DNA from 2 places in the Vescimonas sanitatis genome. Region 2 is predicted to be linked to the other one. Evidence: a T-box and tRNA genes for the amino acid it is inferred to sense, from the RefSeq annotation. Region 2 holds a T-box; the other holds one or more tRNA genes.
What was found. The T-box of region 2 lies ahead of tyrS (tyrosine--tRNA ligase). A T-box ahead of a tRNA ligase gene usually reads a tRNA of that ligase, here a tRNA-Tyr.

Region 1 (10,798 bases), on a different contig from region 2:
GACGTGCCGCTGGGAGCCAGGGTATCATAGAACCCGGTAAACGCGGGCATATCCACGGTGGGGGAGCAGCCGACGATGCCCACGACAGCCAGGATCATCATGCCGTACAGCAGGAAGGAGCTCAGGTAGTCACGGGGCTGCAGCAGGATCCAAACGGGGGTGACGGAAGCAACGCCGATGTACAGACCGACAATGATCATCCACACGGTGTAGTTCAGATAGATGGGATGCCAGTTCAGGCCGATGATCATGCAGACCACGATGCCGATGACGCCGATGACCGTGGAAATGCCCAGAGGCGCGTTGCGGCGATAGACAAAGAAGCCGAACAGAATGGCCATCAGGATGAACATGATGGAGATGATGGCGGTGGAGGCATTGGCAGCGGAAGCCGCATAGTCCACAGCGCCGTCAGCGGTGTAGGTGGCCTTGAAGGTGTTGGCCACGATGGAGGCGAATGCCGCCACCACCAGGATCAAAGTCAGGTAAGCGAAGGTGATGAACAGCTTCTTGGCCTTGGCGCCGATGGCGTCGCCGATGACCTCACCGATGGACTCGCCCTTGTGGCGAATGGAGGCGAACAGGGCGCCGAAGTCATGCACGCCGCCGAAGAAGATACCGCCGATCAGGACCCACAGCATAACGGGGACCCAACCGAACACAGCGGCCTGAATGGGGCCGTTGATGGGGCCGGCACCGGCGATAGAGGAGAAATGGTGACCCATCAGCACGGGAGCCTTGGCAGGACAATAATCCTTGCCATCCTCCATGGTATGGGCAGGAGTCGGACGGGAGTTATCCACGCCCCACTTCTTGGCCAGCCAGCCGCCGTAGAAGATATAACCTACGACCAGGACAGCGCAGCCAATAATAAGGAACAACGCAGCATTCATACAGCTCTCTCCTTTCTGAATAGCGATTTCTTTTGCTTATGAAACAGGCCTCTTTCGAAAACCTGTGCTGCACTATGTCCGCTGGCATTGGTGCTGATCTTTTCCTCAGGCAGCACCACCAGCCCGGTATGAAAGTCCATCCAGCCCCAGTAGGACAGCTTGAAGCTCTTGTAGAGCTTGCAGCGCTTCAGTGCCTTGCGGGCGTCTTCGTCGCAGCTGTCACAGACAAACAGCGCGGTGATATAGGTATACATATGGGTGGAGTTTGGCTGGATGCGGGCCATACCCTGTTCGTAGGCCAGCTTTTCGCACCTTTCATATATCTCCTTCGTCAGATGGGGAACATTGAAAAGGTACACATATTCAAAGCTGTTGGCCTGCCAGAGCTTGGCCTTTTTGGAGAGCACGTACTTCTCGGCGGTGGCGTAGAAATCCATCGTGGCGGCCAAGGCGTGCTCGTTCTCTTCGCAGCGGGTCACATCATAGCTGCCGGCGTACACATCGCACAAACGGTCGACGGCTTCCTGTCGGGTCATAGCGGCTCCTCCCTTTTCATAACGATTTCTTAGCATTCAGGACGTGGTTCATCGTTCCTTTCGCAATTAAAACTGCGAAATATTTATACCGGAAAAGTTGCATTTCCTGTTTTTTAGCAAACAAACACGCCCGCCCACTAATAACATCATTACTATACGCCGGTGTTTTTCAACTTTCAAGCCGCAAAATGAACAATTTTTGAACATTAAGTTTGTATAAATTTTTGGTTGATTTGTGCAAAAAAATGTGGTAGTTTGAAAACGTTACCGACACTTGCCGTTTTTTTTGTTTTACGAGGCGCTGTCCCGCCTGTAAGAACGGTTTGCGCCGGTTTCGTTTTTTATCAGCGGACAAATTGGAAACGTTGCCGCCTTCACATCCGCAATTTCCTGAAAAGGTAAGAAAAAAACACCATCCCGTGGGATGGTGTTTTGTGATTTTTTCGGTTACTGTCACCCCAGGTGGCGCTCGAAATTGCCGCCGGCATGGACGCCCTCCTGCACGATGTAGAAGGCATCCGGGTCCACCCGGCGCAGAACATCCTGCAGGGTGTCGATCTCATACTTGGACAGGCAGACACAGAGCACCTGCACCTCGTCGCCGGTCCAGCCGCCCCGGCCCGTCCAGCTGGTAACGCCCCGGTCCAACTGCTCCATGATGTAGCGGGGCAGCTGGGGGTCGTTCTTCTTGGTGAAGATCAGCAGCTGTACCGTAACATTCTGCCGGTGGATACGGTCCAGAAACAGGCTGCTCAGCACATTATATATAGCGGAGTAGATCGCGGTGGTGGCGTCGAACAGGAAGAAGCACAGGGTGTACAGCAGCGCGTTGAAGAAAATGGAGAACCGACCCACGGTGAAGCGGCTGCCCTTCTTGCTGAGATACAGCCCCAGGATGTCCAGGCCGCCGGTGGAGCAGCCGCAGGTCAGCACCAATCCAGAGGCAAAACCCGCCAGGATGCCGCCTACCATACAGCTGGTGAGGATATCCGGAATGACCGGCGTGGACGGCGAGGGAATGACCGCCAGAAAGACAGAGTTGCAGACGGTGCAGATCGCTGCCTTCCAGAAAAACTCCCGGCCTAGGGCCTTGTAGGCCAGCAGGAACAAGGGAATGTTCACGAAGAAATACAGTACACCGGCCAGGTCGAAGGGCAGGGAGAGAGACAGCTCCCGCTGCAGAAGGGTACGGATCACCTGGCACAGGCCGTAGGCCCCGCCGCCGTAGAGGCCCTGAGGCACGATGAACACGTTGATGGCCACGCTGAGCAGCAGGCCGCCCAGCAGACCGCCGATCAGGCGCAGGCTCTTGTTGTGCATGAGTTTCTGATACATGGAGCGATACTCCTTTTCTTCCATGGTAATGTCAGTAATACCGGCAGGATACGTAGGTGATACATATATGGTACGTATACGGTACGTATATAGTATGTGGCGGAACGGGAAATGTCAAGCACTTCTCGTTCCGCCGCGGATCAAAAGCTATATCGCAGGCAGCGCTCCAGTCTGCGGAGCGCCCGGTGCAGTGAACGGGACACCGTGGACTTGTTGACGCCCAGCACCGCCGCGATCTGGGTCACGTTCATGTCCCTCTCCATGTACAGCGCCAGGACCTCCCGCTGGCGGGGCGTCAGCTCCGCCGCCACAGCCTTGGGCAGGTTCCGCAGCAGCCGACGGCGGCGTTCGCTGTTGTCCCCGGCCTGGGTGTGGAGCCAGAACTCAAGACCCGCCCGATCCATGGGGTCATATACGGTACTCGCCATAGCCGCAGAAGCTCCTGTCGTAGTAGCGGGCCGTCAGTTGGGTCAGGCGGCGGCACTGCTCCAGCATGGGCCGCAGCTCCGCGATCCGGCGGCGCAGACGCCGGGCCTCCTCCTGATCGCCGGTGGTACGCAGGGCCAGGCGCAGCTGCGCCAGCCGCCCGGCCACCAGCGCGGCGCTGGCGTCGTACTGTACGGAAAGTTGTGATAATGTCATATGCGATCCCCCTCTTTCGTTGTTCTGCATGGTTCTTTTGTGAAAGCTGTATAACTTTAAAGCGATAAATTTTCTGTTTCCTGATAAACTTTCTTGTTGACATTGAGGGAAAGCTCTGGTATAATACGGTTCGCTGGTGAGATGCTGGTGTAGCTCAGCTGGTAGAGCAGCTGATTTGTAATCAGCAGGTCGGGGGTTCGAATCCGTCCACCAGCTCCAATTGAATACCCGTATATTTGGGGGATTTCCCGAGTGGCCAAAGGGGACAGACTGTAAATCTGCTGGCAATGCCTTCGGTGGTTCGAATCCACCATCCCCCACCAAAAATACCGATCAGCCCTTCAGGCGGTCGGTATTTTTATTGTCAACGCCGCGGTACCTATCATGTGCACGCCCCGAGAGAAGCGGCCCAGCCCGCCGCAAAAGAGCACGCTCCGGCGTGCTCTTTTCGTTTTTTGCCGCCCCCTCTGCCGCCGTTTGTATCCACCTCCTCCACGCCACAGCATTCTTGTGACAACCCCCTTTCAAAACCAAGAAACTTGTTGATGACGCTACTGTATCACAAGAAACTTGTGATGTCAAGTCAAAAATCACAAGTTTCTTGTGATTATCCCTTGACAAAACCAAAAATCCAGCGTAGTATACTGTCAAAAGCAGTCTGTATTTGTCGAGGAGGTGCGCGGCGTGTCTTTTGGTGAACAAATGCGGCGGCGGCGGGAGGAGCTGGGGCTGACCCGGCAGGCGCTGGCCGACCGACTGGGAGTGTCCGTATCCGCCGTGGGCAACTACGAGACGGGCATCAGCGCCCCCAAGGAGGAGGTGCTCCTGCGGCTGTTTGACGCGCTGGAGGCTGAGCCCAACTATCTGTACCGGGGCAGCTACCGCGCCGCCTCCGGCGGCCACAGTGACGAGGAGCGCCGTCTGCTGGCCAAATACCGGGATCTGCCCCTGTCCGGGCGCCAGACCGTCCACACGCTGGTGGACGCGCTGACCGAAATGACTGACGACCTGCGCGCCGCCGCACCCGCCGCCGAGAGGCGGGTCATCCCGCTGTACACATCACCCGCCGCCGCGGGCTTTGCCGCCCCGGTGTTCGGCGAGGACTATGAGCTGATACCGGTCACCGGCGACGTACCGCCCGGTGCGGAGCTGGCCGTGCGGATACAGGGCGACTCCATGGCGCCGGTCATCGCCGACGGCGCCGTGGTCTACGTGAACCACGACCCGGTGCAAAGCGGCGACGTGGGCATCTTCTGCGTGGACGGCGATATGCTGTGCAAGCAGTACTACCGGGATCCGCTGGGTATGGTATACCTGTTCTCCCTGAACCGGAAGCGCTCGGATATGGACGTGATATTCCACCGGGGCAGCGGCCGCAGCCTCACCTGCTTCGGCCGGGTGATGCTCCACACCCAGCCCCTCCCGGAGGGACATATATAACGAAGCAGCCCGCCTCTTTCGAGGCGGGCTGCGTTTTCGCGGTCACAATATAAATCCTCCGTCGCAGGTGAGCACCTGCCCGGTGATGAACGACGCCTTCTCGTCCGCCAGGAAGCTGACAGCGGCGGCGATGTCCTCCGGCGTGCCCAGACGGCCCAGCGGCGTCTCCTGCGCCAGCTGGGGGAGTACCTCCGGCGGCAGAGCGCCCAGCATATCGGTCTTGATGACACCCGGCGCAACGCAGTTGACCCGGATGCCCGTTGGCGCCAGCTCCGACGCCAGCGACCGCGTCAGCGCGATCAGCGCGCCCTTGGTGGCAGAGTACGTCACCTCGCAGCTGGCGCCCCGCAGGCCCCAGATGGAGGACACGTTGACGATGCACCCGGCGTGTTCGCGGAGCATATGGGGCAGCACCGCCTGTATGGTGTGGAACGCCCCGTCCACGTTCACGGCGAAATACCGGTGCCACAGGGCGTCGGTGATGTCCTGGAACAGCGCCTGTCCCGCCACGCCCGCATTGTTCACCAGCAGCGACACGGGGCCGAGCTCGCCCTCCACCCGCCGCACCATCTCGTTCACCTGCACCCGGTGCGCCACGTCCGCCTGCACGGCCATGGCGCGGCCGCCGGCGGCGCTGATCTCCGCCACCAGTGACATGGCGCAGTCCTGCCGCTCCCGGTAGTTGACGCACACGGCGTAGCCCTCGGCGGCCAAGCGGCGGGCCACCGCCCGTCCGATGCCCCGGGAGGAGCCGGTCACCAGCGCGATCTTTTCCATGGGATCATCCCCTTTTCACAGTCTTTCCCCGTGAGTATAGCAAATTTCCGCGGGAAAGGCAAGAAAAGTGTTGACAAACCGGGGTTGATAGGGTAATATACTATCGTTGTCTGCGCGGTTAGCTCAGCTGGTAGAGCACATGCTTGACGTGCATGGGGTCACAGGTTCGAGTCCTGTACCGCGCACCACGAAAACCTCGGAACCACAAGGGTTCCGAGGTTTTTTGCTTTGCAAATTTTGAATTCGAGTCAGTGACGCACGCCAAAAAAGCCCCGGGGCCGAAAAGGTCCCGGGGCTTTTGGAGCACAGGAAGCGTTGTAAAACGGCAGCGGTTTGTCCGAGACGCAGCGGCGCTTATCCCTCGCTCCGCACAGGCGGAAGGACCTGAAAATCGCCGCGGCGCTCCGGCATGGCGTCGCCGTACTGCTTGAAGTAGTCCAGGATCAGATCGGACATTTCCGTGCCGATCTCCCGCACCACGGGGCAGCCCACATAGCAGTCATACCCGCCGGTGCCGCTGGCGCGGTAGCTGTTCAGGCAGATGGTGAACACATCGGTATCCGCCACGGGCTTTCCCTGCACGGTCATGGCAGCGACCCGCTGCCCCACCGGGCGGGAGATATCGTAGGTGTAGGACACGCCCATGTAGTAGTCATAGTTGTAATGCTCCACCTTCGGCTCCAGGAAGCAGTCCGACACCCGCAGGGTGCCGTCGTCGTTCCGGGTAAAGTATGCCGCGCTGCGCTCCATCGCCTGCCGCAGGACGGCGCCGGTGATCTCCAGCACCGACAGCGTGTTGGTGTAGGGGTAGGCGATCAGCAGATCGCGCCGCCGCACCACCCGCGGGAGCCCCGCCGCGTCGTTGGCCAGGCTGGAGGCGGACAGCTGCGCGCCGCTGGCCCAAAGCTGCACCGCGTTGAACAGATCGGGGAGGCCGCTGCCTCCGGCCGCCATGTGCAGCGGCGTGTCCGGCATCAGAGGCTGCGGCAGATGGCCCACCACCTGATCCAGCCAGTCCTGGGCGCCGCGCTCCATGCCGGCGAACTCGTCCAGCCACTCCCGGCGGCATGCACCGGATGCGGGGATCGTCTCGCTGGTGAAGCGCTTGCCCGTTTCGGATATGGCCGCCTCGATGTGCAAGAATTCCTGTCCCCGGTCGGTGGGCTGCACCACGAAAGTACCGCACAGCGTCTGCCCGTGGACGGTCATGTGCTGGTGCCCTGTCAGCAGAAGGTCAAAGTCCAGCTCCTGGCACAGGCGGTAGGCCACGTTCTCATGGGTGGTGGACAGCACGCGGCCGGTGGCCAGATCTCTCTCGAAGCCGCCGTGATAAATGCACAGCGTCACATCCACCCGGCCCCGCAGGGATTCCAGCGCCGCACGCGCGGCGGGGATAGGGTCGCTGATAGTGATGCCGGACAGGTGCTCCGGCTTCTCCCAGATGTTCACGTAGTCGGTGACGATGCCCACGATGCCGATCCGCAGGCCGTTCTCCAGCGTGTGGATACGGGCAGGGAAGCGCACGCGGGCGCCGTCCCAGCGGACATTCTCGCAGACGCAGCGGGCGTGCAGAGCGTTGAGATAGCTGTCCAGATAGTCCATGCCGTAGTTGAAGTCGTGGTTGCCCAGGGTCACATAGTCGTAGCCGCAGCGGTTCATTATCTCGGCGAACCGGCTGGCGTCGCCCAATGTGTCATGGCAGTAGGCACCCAGCGGCGAGCCCTGCAGGATATCGCCGCCGTCGATGACCAGCGTGTTCCCGTCCTTATGAAACTGGCTGGCACACTTGAACAGACCGATATTCCTCTCCTGCCGGCTGCGGTAGTCGGTGGGATAGATATAACCATGGAGGTCAGAGGTGAAGTAGATGGTAAAGCGTTTTGTGTCCATCGGCTCACCCCCGTGCCAGCTTGATACGGATCCGGGAGGATATCCACTCGATGATCAGCACCAGCACGATCAGGCCCAGCAGGATCGCGCCCACCTCGTTCCAGCGATAGGCGCTCATGGCGAAGATCAGCGGCGCGCCGATACCGCCCGCGCCCACCAGGCCCAGCACCGTGGCGTCGCGCAGGTTCATGTCGAAGCGGTAGATGATGGTGGAGGTGAAGTCCGCCGTCAGCTGCGGCAGAATGCCGTAGCGGATCTTCTGGAACGTGGTGCAGCCCGCGGCGTCCAACGACTCCAGGATGCGCTTGTCCAGGTCCTCGATGCTCTCGATAAACATCTTGGACACCATGCCGATGGAGCACAGGGACATGGTCAGCAGGCCTGCGAAGGGGCCGGGGCCGGTGACGCGGATGAACATCAGGCCGTAGACAAAGGCGGGAACGGTGCGGATAGCGGCGATCAGAATGCGTCCCACCAGCGCCAGCGGCTTGGGGACCAGATTGCTGGCGGAGATAAACGACAGGGGCAGCGAGATCACCGCGCCCACGATGGTGCCCAGAAAGGCGATGCAGAACGTCTCCAGCAGCAGATAAGGCACACCGTTGGTGCCCAGTGTGAACAGCAGCTTGGCGGAGGGATGGAAGATGCCGGAGATGATATTCCCGGCTACCTCCAGCCCGTTGCTGGTGGGGTTGCTGGTCTGTACGGCCGTGCCGGACCACGCCAGCAGGCAGGCCACGATGAAGGCCGCCAGCAGCTGCCACAGCCACGTTTTCGGCGCGGAGGCGCAGGCTTTTTGAATTCTCTGTTCCATACGGCCCTCCTTACGTCAGTTTCTTACGCAGGGCGTGGCTGATCGCCTCGATGACCATAACGGCCACAAACAGAACGATCAGGATCATGCCAAGGCTGTCGTACTCACGCCAGCCGATCTTTTCATTCATAATAAGGCCCAGTCCGCCTGCGCCCACGTAGCCCAGAATGGAGGCGTAGCGCACGTTGCCCTCCAGGCAGAACAGGGATACGGACAGATAGGTGGGCAGCACCTGGGGAAACACCGCCGTGGTAAAGGCCTGCAGCCGGGTGGCGCCCAGCGCCTCCATGGCCTCATAGGGTCCCATATCCACCGTCTCGATGATCTCGAAGAGCTGCTTGCCCACATAGGCGAAGGTAAACACCGCGATGGCGCAGGTGCCCGCCATGGTGCCCAGGCCGAAGATGTAGGTGGCGATCAGGGCGCACACCAGCGTGGGCAGTGTCCGCACAAGGCTGAGAAACAGCCGGACGATGAACACCACCACGCGGTTGGTGACGATGTTGCTGGCGGCGGCTACGGCAAAGGGGATCGCCAGCACCGCGCCGATGAACGAACCCAGGAAGGACATCTTGATGGTGTCCCACAGGGGCTGCCAGATCTTGCTCAGATACCCCGTGTTGGGCGGGAACATGGCCGCGAGGATATCGAAAAACTTGCTGCCCTTCTTCACCAACACCCCGAAATCGAAGCCGGTGATGTGCACAGACAGCGCGCCCAGCGCCAGCACGATCAGAATGACCAGCGGCGCGCGGCTGCGTTTTTCCTCCACCACTGCGCCGTTGGGCAGCGTATAGCGGCGGGGCTTGAACAGACGGTCGTACAGGCTCATGCGTCTGCCTCCGTCTCGCTGTCGTCACCGTAGATGGCGTCCAGCACCGACTGGTCCACATTGGCGGAGGGCCCGTCATAGACGATCTTGCCGGCGCGGATGCCGATAATGCGGTCGGCGTACTCCAGCGCCAGCTCCACATGGTGGATGTTCAGCAGGATGGAGATGCCCATCTCCTCATTGATGCGGACGAAGTCCTGCATCACCTGCTTGGCGGTAACGGGGTCAAGGGCAGCCACCGGCTCATCTGCCAGAATGATCCGGGGGTTCTGGGTCAGTGTGCGGGCCAGCGCCACCCGCTGCTGCTGACCGCCGGAGAGCTGGTCGGCGCGGATGTAGGCCTTGTCCAGAATACCCACCTTATCCAGCGATTCTAGCGCCTTGATCTTGTCCGCCTTTCGGAAGGCACCCAGCAGCACCCGCCAGAAGGGCATATCCGGCACGCAGGCGGACAGCACGTTCTTGATGACGGTGGTGCGGGTCACCAGATTGAAGGACTGGAACACCATACCGATGCCCCGGCGGAACCGGCGCAGGCTCTTGCCCGACAGGGTGCTGACATCGGTGCCGTTCACCGTCAGCGTGCCGGAGGTGATCTGGTGCATCCGGTTCACGGAGCGCAGCAGCGTGGACTTGCCCGCGCCGGAACGGCCGATGATGGCCACAAACTCGCCGTCCTGAATGGTCAGGTCCACGTCGTCCAGACCCACCGTGCCGTTGGGATACACCTTGGATACATGGTCGAAAATGATCATATGGTCTCCTCTTTTCCTGAAATAGCACACGGGGAGGGCTGCACAGCGGAAGGTCATGGCTGTGCAGTCCTCCCCGCGCTTGGGAAAGTGCTTTAGTTGGCGGCAGACAGCTCCTGGATGAGCTTCTGCGCGGCGCGCTCGTTGTCGTAATCGGAAGCCTGTGCCACCTGATAGCCGTTGTGGCTGTAGATAGCGATGACTTCCTTACCGGCATCGGTGTTGCCGATGTTGATGAACGCCTGCTGCAGCGCGGCGATCAGGTCAGCGTCCATGATCTCGGAGTTCTTGCTGACGGAGATGGTGTCGTTGTAGATGGGGGCGGTCACGCCGATCACGCCGGTCTCCTCCCAGATGGAGCCTTCACGGCTGAACTCGGTGTTCCAGCGCTCGGCATAGTCGCGGCGCGCGTCGGCATAGGTCACCAGCACGTCCACCTGGCCGGAGGCCAGACGGGCAAAGGCGCTGGCGTAGGAGTCGGACTGCACGGCGCTCTTCAGGTCAGAGATGCCCTTGCCGTAGTGATCCTGCAGCCACAGGGCGGGATAGATGTAGCCGGCGGGGGAAGAGGTGCCCATGACGCTCCAGTTGGCGCTGTCCAGGTCCTCCCAGGTCAGCTCTTCGCCGGCGTTGACCTTCTTCACCAGCTCCTGGCCCTTGTCAGAGGGGCCGGCGATGAACAGGGCGCGGTAGGAAACGGCCTGCTTGTCGGAAGCCTCGGTGGGCTGGCCGTCATTCCAGTCCTTGGCGTTGTCGGAGTCCTTGCTCAAGCCGTCGCGGGTAGCGGTCAGAATGACCTCGGCGCCGTCGTCATACAGCACATAGGTGCCGCCGGGGATCAGACCCACGTCGATGGTGCCGGCCTCAAGGCCCTCGCCCACAGCCTC
Region 2 (10,798 bases):
TCACCGGACGCTGCTGGGCGGCAGCCTGCTCGTCCAGGGTACCTACCTGGCCGATAGCGGACTTCAGGAACTCCACGCGAACGCGGTCCTCGCTGGTCTCGATGACCACAGTACGGTCGGTGATAGCCACGACGCGGCCGTACACGCCGCCGATGGTGGTCAGCCAATCGCCCTTCTTCAGAGAACTCCGCATCTCCTCGGCCTGCTTTTTCCGCTTGTTCTCGGGGCGGATCATCAGGAAGTAGAAGATGGCGATCATCAGGACGATCATCAGAATGGTGGAACCCATGCCGCCGGTGGTGGTGGCAGCGGCAGCATCAGCGTAAGCGATCTGAATCATGGAACATTACTCCTTTAACAACAAAGTGATACTATTATACATAGTTCTTTTGCTTTTGGCAAGAGGTTTATATCTTCTCCGCCAGTTTTTTACTGTATTCCTCCCGGAATGCGTCAAAGCACCCGTTGTCCAGGCTGTCACGGATACGCTCCGTCAGCTTGTTGTAAAAATACAGGTTGTGCATCACCGCCAGGCGCATCCCCAGCATCTCCTCCGCTGTAAACAGGTGCCGGAGATATGCCCTGCTGAACTGCCGGCACACCGGGCAGTCACATTCAGGGTCGATAGGCTGTTCATCCAGCTTGTATTTGGCGTTTTTGATGTTCAGCGTGCCCTTCCAGGTAAACAGCTTTCCGTGCCGCGCGTTGCGCGCTGGCATCACACAGTCGAAGAAGTCCACGCCCCGGGCCACGCCCTCAATGATGTTGCTGGGCGTGCCCACGCCCATGAGATACCGCGGCTTATCCGCCGGCATATACGGCTCTACCGCGTCGATGATCTCATACATCACCTCCGTAGGCTCACCCACCGCCAGTCCGCCGATAGCATAGCCGTCGCAGTCGATCTTGGCGATCTGCTGCATATGCCATATCCGCAGATCGGCGTAGGTGGCGCCCTGGTTGATGCCGAAAAGCATCTGTCCGGGGTTTACCGTGTCCGGCAAAGCGTTCAGCCGGTCGTGCTCCTTCTTGCAGCGTTCCAGCCACCGCAGCGTCCGTTCGCAGGAGGCCTTGGCGTAGTCATAGGGTGCGGGGTTTTCCACGCATTCGTCAAAGGCCATGGCGATGTCGCTGCCCAGATTGCTCTGGATACGCATACTCTCCTCCGGACCCATGAAGATGCGGTGTCCGTCAAGGTGGCTGGCAAACGTCACACCCTCCTCACTGATCTTTCGCAGCCCCGACAGCGAGAATACCTGGAAGCCGCCGGAGTCGGTCAGGATCGGTCCGTCCCAGCGCATGAACTTATGAAGTCCTCCCATTTGCCGCACCACATCGTCGCCGGGGCGCAGGTGCAGGTGATAGGTGTTGGATAGTTCGATCTGCGTCCCCAGCCGTTCCTTCAGGTCGATAGCGCTGACGCCGCCCTTGATGGCGGCCTGGGTGCCTACGTTCATGAATACCGGCGTCTGCACCTCGCCGCCGTGGGCGCAAGTAAACACACCTCGCCGGGCTTTTCCCTCTTTTTTGATAACCTTGAACATTTCTCTCTCCTGCTTTCACTGAATGAACATCGCATCGCCAAACGAGAAGAAGCGGTACCGTTCCTCCACCGCCTGCTGATAGGCAGCCAGCACGTGCTCTCGTCCCGCTAATGCCGATACCAGCATGATGAGTGTGGACTCCGGCAGATGAAAGTTTGTCACCAGTGCGTCCAGCACCTTGAACTTGTACCCCGGATAGATGAAAATATCTGTCCATCCGGCGCTGGCGCGCATGGTGCCGTCCTCCGCTGCCTGAGATTCTATCGTGCGGCAGCTGGTGGTACCCACGCAGATGACACGCCCGCCGTTTTTCTTCGTCTCGTTAATAAGATCGGCCGTCTCCTGGGGGATCACACAGTATTCACTGTGCATGGTGTGGTCGGTGATCTCGTCCTCTTTCACCGGGCGGAAGGTCCCAAGTCCCACATGAAGTGTAACGTATCCTACCTTTACACCCATTGCCTGTACTTTTTCCAGAAGCTCCGGCGTAAAGTGCAGCCCCGCTGTGGGCGCCGCCGCCGAGCCGTTGACCTTGGAGTACACCGTCTGATAGCGCTCCTGATCCTGCAGCTCCTCCTTGATGTACGGCGGCAGGGGCATCTTACCCAGCCGCTCCAGCACCTCCAGAAAGATGCCTTCATAAGAGAACTTTACCAGCCGGTTGCCGTCGGGCAGCTCGTCTACCACCTCCGCCGTCAATTCACCGCTGCCGAAAATGACCTGTGCGCCCTTCCGAAGCTTCTTCCCCGGCCGCACCAAACATTCCCAGATGTTGTCGCCCCGGTCGATAAGCAGCAAAATTTCGCAGGCTCCGCCGCCGGGCAATCGGTGCCCCAGCAGACGCGCCGGCAGTACCCGGGAGTTGTTCAGGATCAGGCAGTCGCCCGGACGCAGATACTCCGGCAGATCGTAAAAATGCCGGTGCTCTACCGCCCCTGTTTTCTTGTCCAGCACCAACAGCCGTGAGCCGTCCCGCCGTTCCAACGGTGTCTGCGCGATCAGCTCCTGCGGCAGGTCAAAGTAAAAATCGTGTGTTTTCATCGTGTATCACTCATTCATTCAAAATTTGCACACCGCGGGATATTATAGTATATTTCCCGCCTTTATGCAACGTTTTTCCCGGGAAAAGTTCCTTTGCATAGGGAAAAGCCGCGGTCATACCGCGGCTTTTCCAAAAAACGATGGCAATAATTACAGATGCAGCGCACAGCTTACACCAAAACAGCCTTGTGGAACATCTTTTTGCCCTTTTTGATGACCACGCCGTCGCCGGTGAACTGTTCGCAGCCGAAGGTCGTCTCAATGGCCGCCACCTTCTCATCGTTGACGGAGACGCCGCCCTGCTGCACCAGCCGGCGCGCCTCACCCTTGGAGGCCGCCAGACCGCACTTCACCAGCAGGGTCAGCACGTCGATGCTGCCGCCGCCGAAATCATCGTTGGTCAGCTCGGTAGTGGGCATATGCTCCGTGTCGCCGCTGCCGGCAAACAGCGCCTTGGACGCGGCCTTGGCCTTCTCGGCCTCCTCCTCGCCGTGCACCAGCTTGGTCAGCTCGTAGGCCAGGATCTCCTTGGCCTCGTTCAGTTGAGAGCCCTCCCAGGTGGACATCTTGTCGATCTCCTCCAGCGGCAGGAAGGTCAGCATACGGATGCACTTCAGCACGTCGGCGTCATCCACGTTGCGCCAGTACTGGAAGAACTCGAAGGGGCTGGTCTTGTTGGGGTCCAGCCACACAGCGCCCTTGGCGGTCTTGCCCATCTTGTTGCCCTCGGAGTTCATCAGCAGGGTGATGGTCATGGCGTGGGCGTCCTTGCCCAGCTTCTTGCGGATCAGCTCGGTGCCGCCCAGCATATTGCTCCACTGGTCGTCGCCGCCAAACTGCATATTGCAGCCGTAGTGCTGGAACATGTAGTAGAAGTCATAGCTCTGCATGATCATGTAGTTGAACTCCAGGAAGCTCAGACCACGCTCCATACGCTGCTCATAGCAGCGGGCGCGCAGCATGTTGTTCACGGAGAAGCAGCCGCCCACCTCACGCAGCATCTCGATGTAGTTCAGGGGCTTCAGCCACTCGGAGTTGTACAGCATCAGCGCCTTGCCGTCGGAGAAGTCGATGAACTTCTCCATCTGGCGCTTGAAGCACTCCGCGTTGTGCTTGATGGCGTCCTCGGTCAGCATCTGACGCATGTCGGTGCGGCCGGAGGGGTCGCCGATCAGGGTCGTACCGTCGCCGATCAGGGCGATGGGCTTGTTGCCCGCCATCTGCAAACGCTTCATCAGGCACAGCGCCATAAAGTGGCCCACGTGCAGGCTGTCCGCCGTACAGTCAAAGCCGATGTAGAATGTGGCCTTGCCGTTGTTGACCATCTCGCGGATCTCTTCTTCATTTGTGACCTGTGCGATCAAACCGCGGGCCACCAGTTCCTCATAAATACCCATAGCTTCAATTTCCTTTCTGTATGTTCATTTGTTTTCTTGTGACAGGGAATAAAAAACGCCCCCTGTCATCTCGACAGAGGGCGATGCAGACGCTCGCGGTACCACCTCATATTCGCCATGCCCTCGCAGACACGACCTCGTTGGGTGCAGACACACCCTACCGCTGTAACGGGCGGACCCGACACATCCCTACTGGCTCACGCGAACGTTCGGGAGGCTGCTCCGGGATGTATTCACCCATTTCTTCCTCTCCTCCTTACACCGGCCGGAGGCTCTCTTTGCAGGTCTGAAATGCGCTACTTATTCCCTTCATCGCTGTTACAGTATCAAGTTGAGGTTATTGTAGCAGATTTTTTTCGTTTGTCAACCACTATTTTCATGTTGCGAAAAACAGCTACAGCTCCGCCCGGAATTTCTCCGCCTGTACCAGCAGCTCCTCTGCCCCGTCCAGCATGGTCTGGGACACATGGCTGCCGCCGGTGAGCCGCGCCAGCTCCCGCCGCCGCTGATCTCTGTCCAGCCGCCGCACCTCTGTATAGGTACGGCCGCCTCTTTCGCCCTTCTCTACGGAGAAGTGCGTGTCCGCCATAGCCGCCAGCTGCGGCAGATGGGTCACGCACAGCACCTGCTTTCTGCGGCTGATACGCGCCATCTTCTCCGCCACCTTCTGGGCCGCCCGGCCGGAAACGCCGGTGTCCACCTCGTCGAACACCATCGTCCCCACGTGATCCTGCTCACTGAGCACGTTCTTCATAGCCAGCATGATCCGGGCCAATTCGCCGCCGGAGGCGATCTTGTGGATGGGACGCAGCTCCTCGCCCACGTTGGCAGACATCAAAAACCGTACCGTGTCCATGCCGTCGCTGTCCAGAGGCTTTTCTGCAAAGTCCACCGCAAAGCGTATCTTCCCCATGTCCAGCTGCTGCAGCTCGGCGAGTATCTGCGACGTCAGCTGTTCCGCCGCCGCCTTTCGCGCGTCGGACAGCGCCTGCGCCGCCTGCCGTGCCTCCTTCTCCGCCTTGGACAGCGCCTGCTCCAGCCGCGCCAGCGTGTCACCGGCATCCTCGATCTGCGCCAGCTCCGCCTCGCACCGGGCCTGGTAGTCCAGCATATCCTCCACGGTCGCGCCGTACTTCTTTTTCAGCCGGTACAGCAGGTCCATCCGGCTCTCCACCCGGTCCAGCTCACCGGGCGACACATCCAGCTCGCCCCGCTTGTCCTCCACGGTAGCCGCGATGTCGTAGACCTCGCTGTACGCCTCCCCCAACCGTTCATACAGCTGGCCGAAAGCGTCATCCAAATGGCGTACGCCACCCAGCGCGTCCTGGGCCTGCCGCAGGGCGCTCAGCGCCCCGCCGCCGCTGTCGTCGCCGTTCAGGGCATAGTCCGCCCCGGCCACCGCGTCCAGGAACTTCTCCGCGTTCCGAAGCATCCCCCGCCGCGCTGTCAATTCCTCTTCTTCTCCGGGCTTCAATTTTGCCCGACGAAGCTCCTCGATCTGATATTGCAGGGTATCCACCCGCCGGGCTTTTTCTGCCTCATCCATCTGCAGCGCCCCGATCTGCCGCCGTATATCTGTAAAGTGCTTATACTTCTCAGCATATGTATTTATAAGGCTTCCCGCCCTGCCAAAGCTGTCCAGATACACAATGTGCTGCTCCTCGTCCAGCAGCTGCTGCCCGTCATGCTGTCCATGAATGTTCAGCAGCTGGGCACCCAGCGCCCGCAGCTGTCCCACTGTTACCGGACGGCCGTTGACCCGACATACGTTTTTACCGTCGGTCTGGATCTCCCGCTGCAGCAGCAGCGTCCCATCCGCCTCCGGTTGGATGCCCAGCGTCTCCGTCAGCTCTGGTACCGTGCCGGAAAAAGCCGCGCTGACAAACGCCTTTTCGGCTCCGGTGCGGATCAGCTCCCGGCTGGTCCGCTGCCCCAGTACAGCGCTCAGACTGTCGATAACAATGGACTTGCCCGCGCCGGTCTCACCGGTCAGGGCATTGAACCCCGGTGCGAATTCGATATCCGCCGCCTCGATAATAGCGATATTCTCAATATGCAGCAGCTCCAGCATACCGATCTTCCCTCCTCAGCGCAGCATTTGCCGCACCTGTTCGCAGAAATCCGCCGCGTGGGCACTGTCGTGAAATACCAGCAGCACCGTGTCGTCGCCGGCCAGCGTACCCACGATATCCGTATCCTGCATGCTGTCCAGCGCAAAGGCGGCGGCGTTGGCCATGCCGTTCATCGTCTTGATGATCGCCAAATTCTGGGCGTTTTCCGCCGATACGACGCACTCCCGAAAGATCGTCTGCAGCTTCTCCTCAAAATTCAGCTTGGGCATCTGCGCCGACACGGCATAGCGATACCCACCCTTGCCGTCCGGTGCCTTCATCAGGTGCAGCTGCTTGATGTCCCGGGAAACAGTGGCCTGCGTGCAGGCAAAACCCCGTACCGCCAACAGCTGCATCAGCTGCTCCTGTGTCTCCACAGCTGTCTCCTCAATGATCTGCAATACCGCTGTCTGCCGGTCATTTTTCATGCTTCAGCGCCTCCATCCCCATCTTTGAATCCAGTATCTCACAAAAGCTCTTTTTACTCAGCCGCACCAGCTTCGTCACGAACTTGGACTGCCGTGTCCGCACCACATCGCCGTTTTTCAGCGAAAACGCCTTCCCGCCGTCCACAGACAGATATACGAACTTCCGATTGGCGTCTGCCGTTTCCACCAGCAGCGTGTGCTCCGGCGAGAGCACGTAGCTGCCCGCCCGGGTCGAGTGGGGGCAGATGGGCGTCAGCAGCAGATTGTGAGCCGTGGGCTCCACGATGGGCCCGCCGGCCGCCATAGAGTACCCCGTGGATCCGGTGGGCGTGGACACAATGGCCCCATCGCCGGTGATCCTGGTCAGCCGGCCCTCCTCCGTGGATACATCCAGCCGCACCACCCGGGCCACACTGCCCTTTGAGATCACCGCGTCGTTCAGCGCGATATTGTTGTATACGGGCTTACCCTCCCGCAGCACGGTCACGTCCAGCATCATCCGGGACTCCACGGCAAAATCCCAGCTTTTCAGGTCACGCAGCCGTTCCAGCTCATTTGGCTCCAGCTCGGACATAAAGCCAAGGCTCCCCAGATTGATGCCCAGCACCGGCACATTGTGCAGCGCCACTGTCCGGGCCAGATGCAGGATCGTACCGTCGCCGCCGAAGGCGATGAGCATATCCGCCCGCTTGATCTCCTGCTGTAACTGCCGGATGGGCACACCCAGCTGATCGTCATACCCCTCCCGACTGAAGGGCAGACATACCACCGTTTCAAAACCGAGCCCCTCCAGCAGCTCCCTGGACCGCTTGGCCACGGTCAGCTCGCTGTCCCGATAGGGATTTGGGCAAAGGATCACACGTTTCATATCTCCCCATGACCTTCCTTCAACGCAGAATGTGAGGCGTCCACCAACGCCCGCAGGTCAGGGACGCAGTCCGCTTCCCCGCCCTTTTTCAGATAGCCGAGGTACTCGATATTTCCCTCCGGCCCGCGGATAGGAGAATATGTAATACCAAGAACTGTAAAGTTATTTTCCTTTGCATGACGCAAGAAGCTCTCCAGCACCTCCAGGTGTACTGCCGGGTCACGGATGACGCCCTTTTTCCCTACTTTTTCCCGCCCGGCTTCAAATTGCGGCTTGATGAGGCAGGCCACCTCACCGCCCTCGCACAGCAGCGTATATAGTGCCGGAAAGATCAGCTTCAGTGAGATAAAGCTCACGTCGATGGACGCAAAATCCAACGCCTCCGGTATCTGCTCCGTGGAGAGATACCGCGCGTTGGTCCGTTCCAGACACACCACCCGTGCATCGCTCCGCAGCTTCCAATCCAGCTGTCCGTAGCCCACATCCACAGCATAAACCTTTGCCGCGCCATTTTGCAGCATACAATCCGTAAACCCGCCGGTGGACGCGCCGATGTCCGCGCACACCTTGCCCTCCAATGTGATGGGAAAGGTCTGCATGGCCTTTTCCAGCTTCAGTCCGCCCCGGCTCACATACCGCAGGGCGTGACCCCGTACCTCCACACTGGCGTCCTCCGTCACCGGTGTCCCGGGCTTGTCCGACCGCTGTCCGTCCACGAATACCAAACCTGCCATAATGGTGGCCTGGGCTTTCTGGCGGCTCTCGCACAGCCCGCGTTCTGTCACAAGCACATCCAGCCGTATTTTTTTGCTCATGCCAATACCTCCCGCACCGCCTGTGCGATTCCCTCTGCGTCCAGACCGAGGGCGTGCCGCAGCTCTACCGTGGACCCCTGGCTCGGGAGCGTCGTGCCGACGCTTCGCAGTACCAGCTTTTCCGTGCCCGCACCCTGCTCCAGCAGCAGCGCGCCCAGCCGTTCGCCCACCGCGCCGGCGCGGAGCTGATCCTCCGCGGCCACTATGCGCTTTACGCCGGCCAGCGCCCGGCAAATACCGCTGCTGTCCAGCGGCGCGACCCGGTTCAGCTTTACCACCCGGGCGGAAACGCCCTCCCCCGCCAGCAGCGCCGCTGCCCGCAGCGCCTGCTGCGTCAGGATACCGTAGGTCACGATAGCCGCGTCTGTCCCCTGACGGAGCACCGTCACTGATTCATCGCCGCAGTCGCCGTCATAGCCGTCCTCGCCGCCCCGGGGATACCGCACCGCCACCGGTCCGTCCATCTCCAGCACCGCCCGCCGCAGCATCTGCCGCAGCTCGGCAAAGCTGGCGGGCGCGAGCACCGTCATGCCCGGTATCTGGCTCAGGTAGTCCAGACAGCCGTGGTGTGTCTCGCCGTCTGCGCCCACGATGCCGCAGCGATCCACCGCCAGCACCACATGGAGCTTCTCCAGCGCCATATCCTGCACCAGCATATCGTAGCCCCGCTGCAAAAAGCTGTCATACACGGCAAACACCGGTATCAGCCCCTGCTTGGCCATACCGCCGGCCATAGCCACACCGTGGCCCTCCGCAATGCCCACGTCAAAAAACCGCCGCGGGAACTCCCGTGCAAAGCCTGTCAGACCTGTGCCGTCGGCCATGGCGGCGGTGATGGCGCACACGCGCCTGTCCTCCCGCGCCAGCTGCCGCAGTGTCTCGCCGAACACATGGGAGAACGTTTCTTTGCCTGCCTGCCGTACCTTTCCGGTGGCCGGATCAAAGGGCCCTACGCCGTGGAACTTCTCCGGCTCCCGCAGTGCATAGTCGTATCCGCTGCCCTTCACGGTGTGGACGTGTACCAGCACCGGGCGCCCGGCCTCTTTGGCCGCCTGCAATACCGCTGTCAGCCGCTGTACGTCGTGGCCGCCCACCGGACCCATGTACGCAAAGCCCATATCCTCGAACACGGTGCTCACCGGCGGCAGCAGCGTCTTTTTCAGCGCTGTTTTTACCTCGTGGCTCCACTCATACAGTGTTCGGCCCGCCGGCAGCTTCTCCAGTGCCTTGCGGTAACGCTTCTTGAATTCGTAATACTCCGGGTCCGTCCGCATCTTCGACAGCTGCTTGGACAGCCCGCCTACATTCCGGTCGATGGACATTCCGTTATCGTTCAGAATGACCACCAGCGGTTCGCCGCTGCCGCCGGCGTCGTTGAGCCCCTCAAAGCTCAGCCCGCCGCCCAGCGCACCGTCGCCGATAACGGCCACCACATGGTAGTCCTGCCCCAGCAGCGTCCGCGCCCGTGCCATGCCCAGCGCTACCGACACCGAATCCGACGCGTGCCCCGCCATAAAGGCGTCGTGCACACTCTCATAGGGCTTGGGAAAGCCTGACAGTCCGCCAAACTGCCGCAGCGTATCGAACAACTCCCGTCGGCCGGTCAGTGCCTTGTGCACGTAGCATTGGTGCCCCACATCCAGCACCAGCCGGTCCGTGGCTGTGTCGAACACCCTGTGGATCGCCACCGTCAGCTCTACCACACCCAGGTTGGATGCCAGGTGCCCGCCGGTGCGGGATACCTGCTCCACCAGAAAGCACCGCAGCTCCCGGCACAGCGTAGCCGTCTGCTCCTCGGACAGACATTTCACGTCTGCCGGGCTGTTGATCGTCTCTAAAATCAAATCTGTCTCCGTCCTTTATCACACAGGTATCATACAGGTATTATACAGGCAGGCATAAACGCCTATACTCCTAATCTTAATTGGCACATTATTGTATCACATTTGTACCTGATTTACAACTGTATTTCCAACTGTTTATGCAAAGCATCCTGCATAAACAGCCGCCTTTGTCCAGCTGTCACCAGGCATTGCTCAATACCCCAAGTTGGTACGCCAAAAATGTATCAGGTGCTCCGCGATACGATCTAAGGCGAAGGCAGGTATCGGCTTCGTCCTTGGGCAGACGGAGCAGGACGCGGGGCACGTCTATCTCCGCTCCTGTATCGCCCTGTAAAATGAAAACGTTATGCCTGTCAGCCAAGGCTGACAGGCACTTTTTTCGTCCCGCGCACATAGGATATACCTGTAACGAACCCTATAAGGAGGTCATTCCATGAATGAACAGGATATTGTCAACAAGCTGAAAAGCGACCCCCGTGCATTGAAGTCTGTCATGCAGTCACAGGACGGCCAAGCACTGCTGAATATGCTCTCCGGCGGCAACAGCGCCGCACTGGGTCAAGCAGCGCGCCAGGCTGCCTCCGGTGACACGGCAGCTTTGAGCGCCATGCTCTCTCGTGTACTGTCCAGCCCACAGGGCGCGGAGCTGGTGCAGCGTCTGGAAAACAAGCTTCAACAGTAACGGAAAGGAGGACACAGCGTGGACGACGTCAACGAAAAACTCAACGCGCTGCTGTCCGACCCCGGCAG

Region 1: it has a tRNA-Tyr gene. The T-box ahead of tyrS (tyrosine--tRNA ligase) is inferred to sense a tRNA for this amino acid. The anticodon was not compared.

Annotation. Positions count from the first base shown of each region.
Region 1 is NZ_JBMGPW010000004.1:219,661-230,458, reverse strand. Features, by position in the region: gene ACOMDU_RS07015 (carbon starvation CstA family protein) at 1-893, opposite strand, end outside; gene ACOMDU_RS07010 (DUF8052 family protein) at 890-1,429, opposite strand; gene ACOMDU_RS07005 (YitT family protein) at 1,883-2,764, opposite strand; gene ACOMDU_RS07000 (sigma-70 family RNA polymerase sigma factor) at 2,905-3,192, opposite strand; gene ACOMDU_RS06995 (hypothetical protein) at 3,173-3,406, opposite strand; tRNA gene ACOMDU_RS06990 (tRNA-Thr) at 3,550-3,625, shown strand; tRNA gene ACOMDU_RS06985 (tRNA-Tyr) at 3,645-3,729, shown strand; gene ACOMDU_RS06980 (XRE family transcriptional regulator) at 4,091-4,846, shown strand; gene ymfI (elongation factor P 5-aminopentanone reductase) at 4,889-5,623, opposite strand; tRNA gene ACOMDU_RS06970 (tRNA-Val) at 5,736-5,811, shown strand; gene ACOMDU_RS06965 (bifunctional metallophosphatase/5'-nucleotidase) at 5,978-7,513, opposite strand; gene phnE (phosphonate ABC transporter, permease protein PhnE) at 7,518-8,327, opposite strand; gene phnE (phosphonate ABC transporter, permease protein PhnE) at 8,338-9,159, opposite strand; gene phnC (phosphonate ABC transporter ATP-binding protein) at 9,156-9,914, opposite strand; gene ACOMDU_RS06945 (phosphate/phosphite/phosphonate ABC transporter substrate-binding protein) at 10,007-10,798, opposite strand, start outside.
Region 2 is NZ_JBMGPW010000001.1:248,091-258,888, reverse strand. Features, by position in the region: gene yajC (preprotein translocase subunit YajC) at 1-340, opposite strand, end outside; gene tgt (tRNA guanosine(34) transglycosylase Tgt) at 408-1,544, opposite strand; gene queA (tRNA preQ1(34) S-adenosylmethionine ribosyltransferase-isomerase QueA) at 1,560-2,585, opposite strand; gene tyrS (tyrosine--tRNA ligase) at 2,756-3,982, opposite strand; T-box leader at 4,056-4,304, opposite strand; gene recN (DNA repair protein RecN) at 4,377-6,053, opposite strand; gene argR (arginine repressor) at 6,069-6,521, opposite strand; gene ACOMDU_RS01315 (NAD(+)/NADH kinase) at 6,511-7,389, opposite strand; gene ACOMDU_RS01310 (TlyA family RNA methyltransferase) at 7,386-8,204, opposite strand; gene dxs (1-deoxy-D-xylulose-5-phosphate synthase) at 8,201-10,048, opposite strand; gene ACOMDU_RS01300 (hypothetical protein) at 10,482-10,730, shown strand; gene ACOMDU_RS01295 (hypothetical protein) at 10,749-10,798, shown strand, end outside.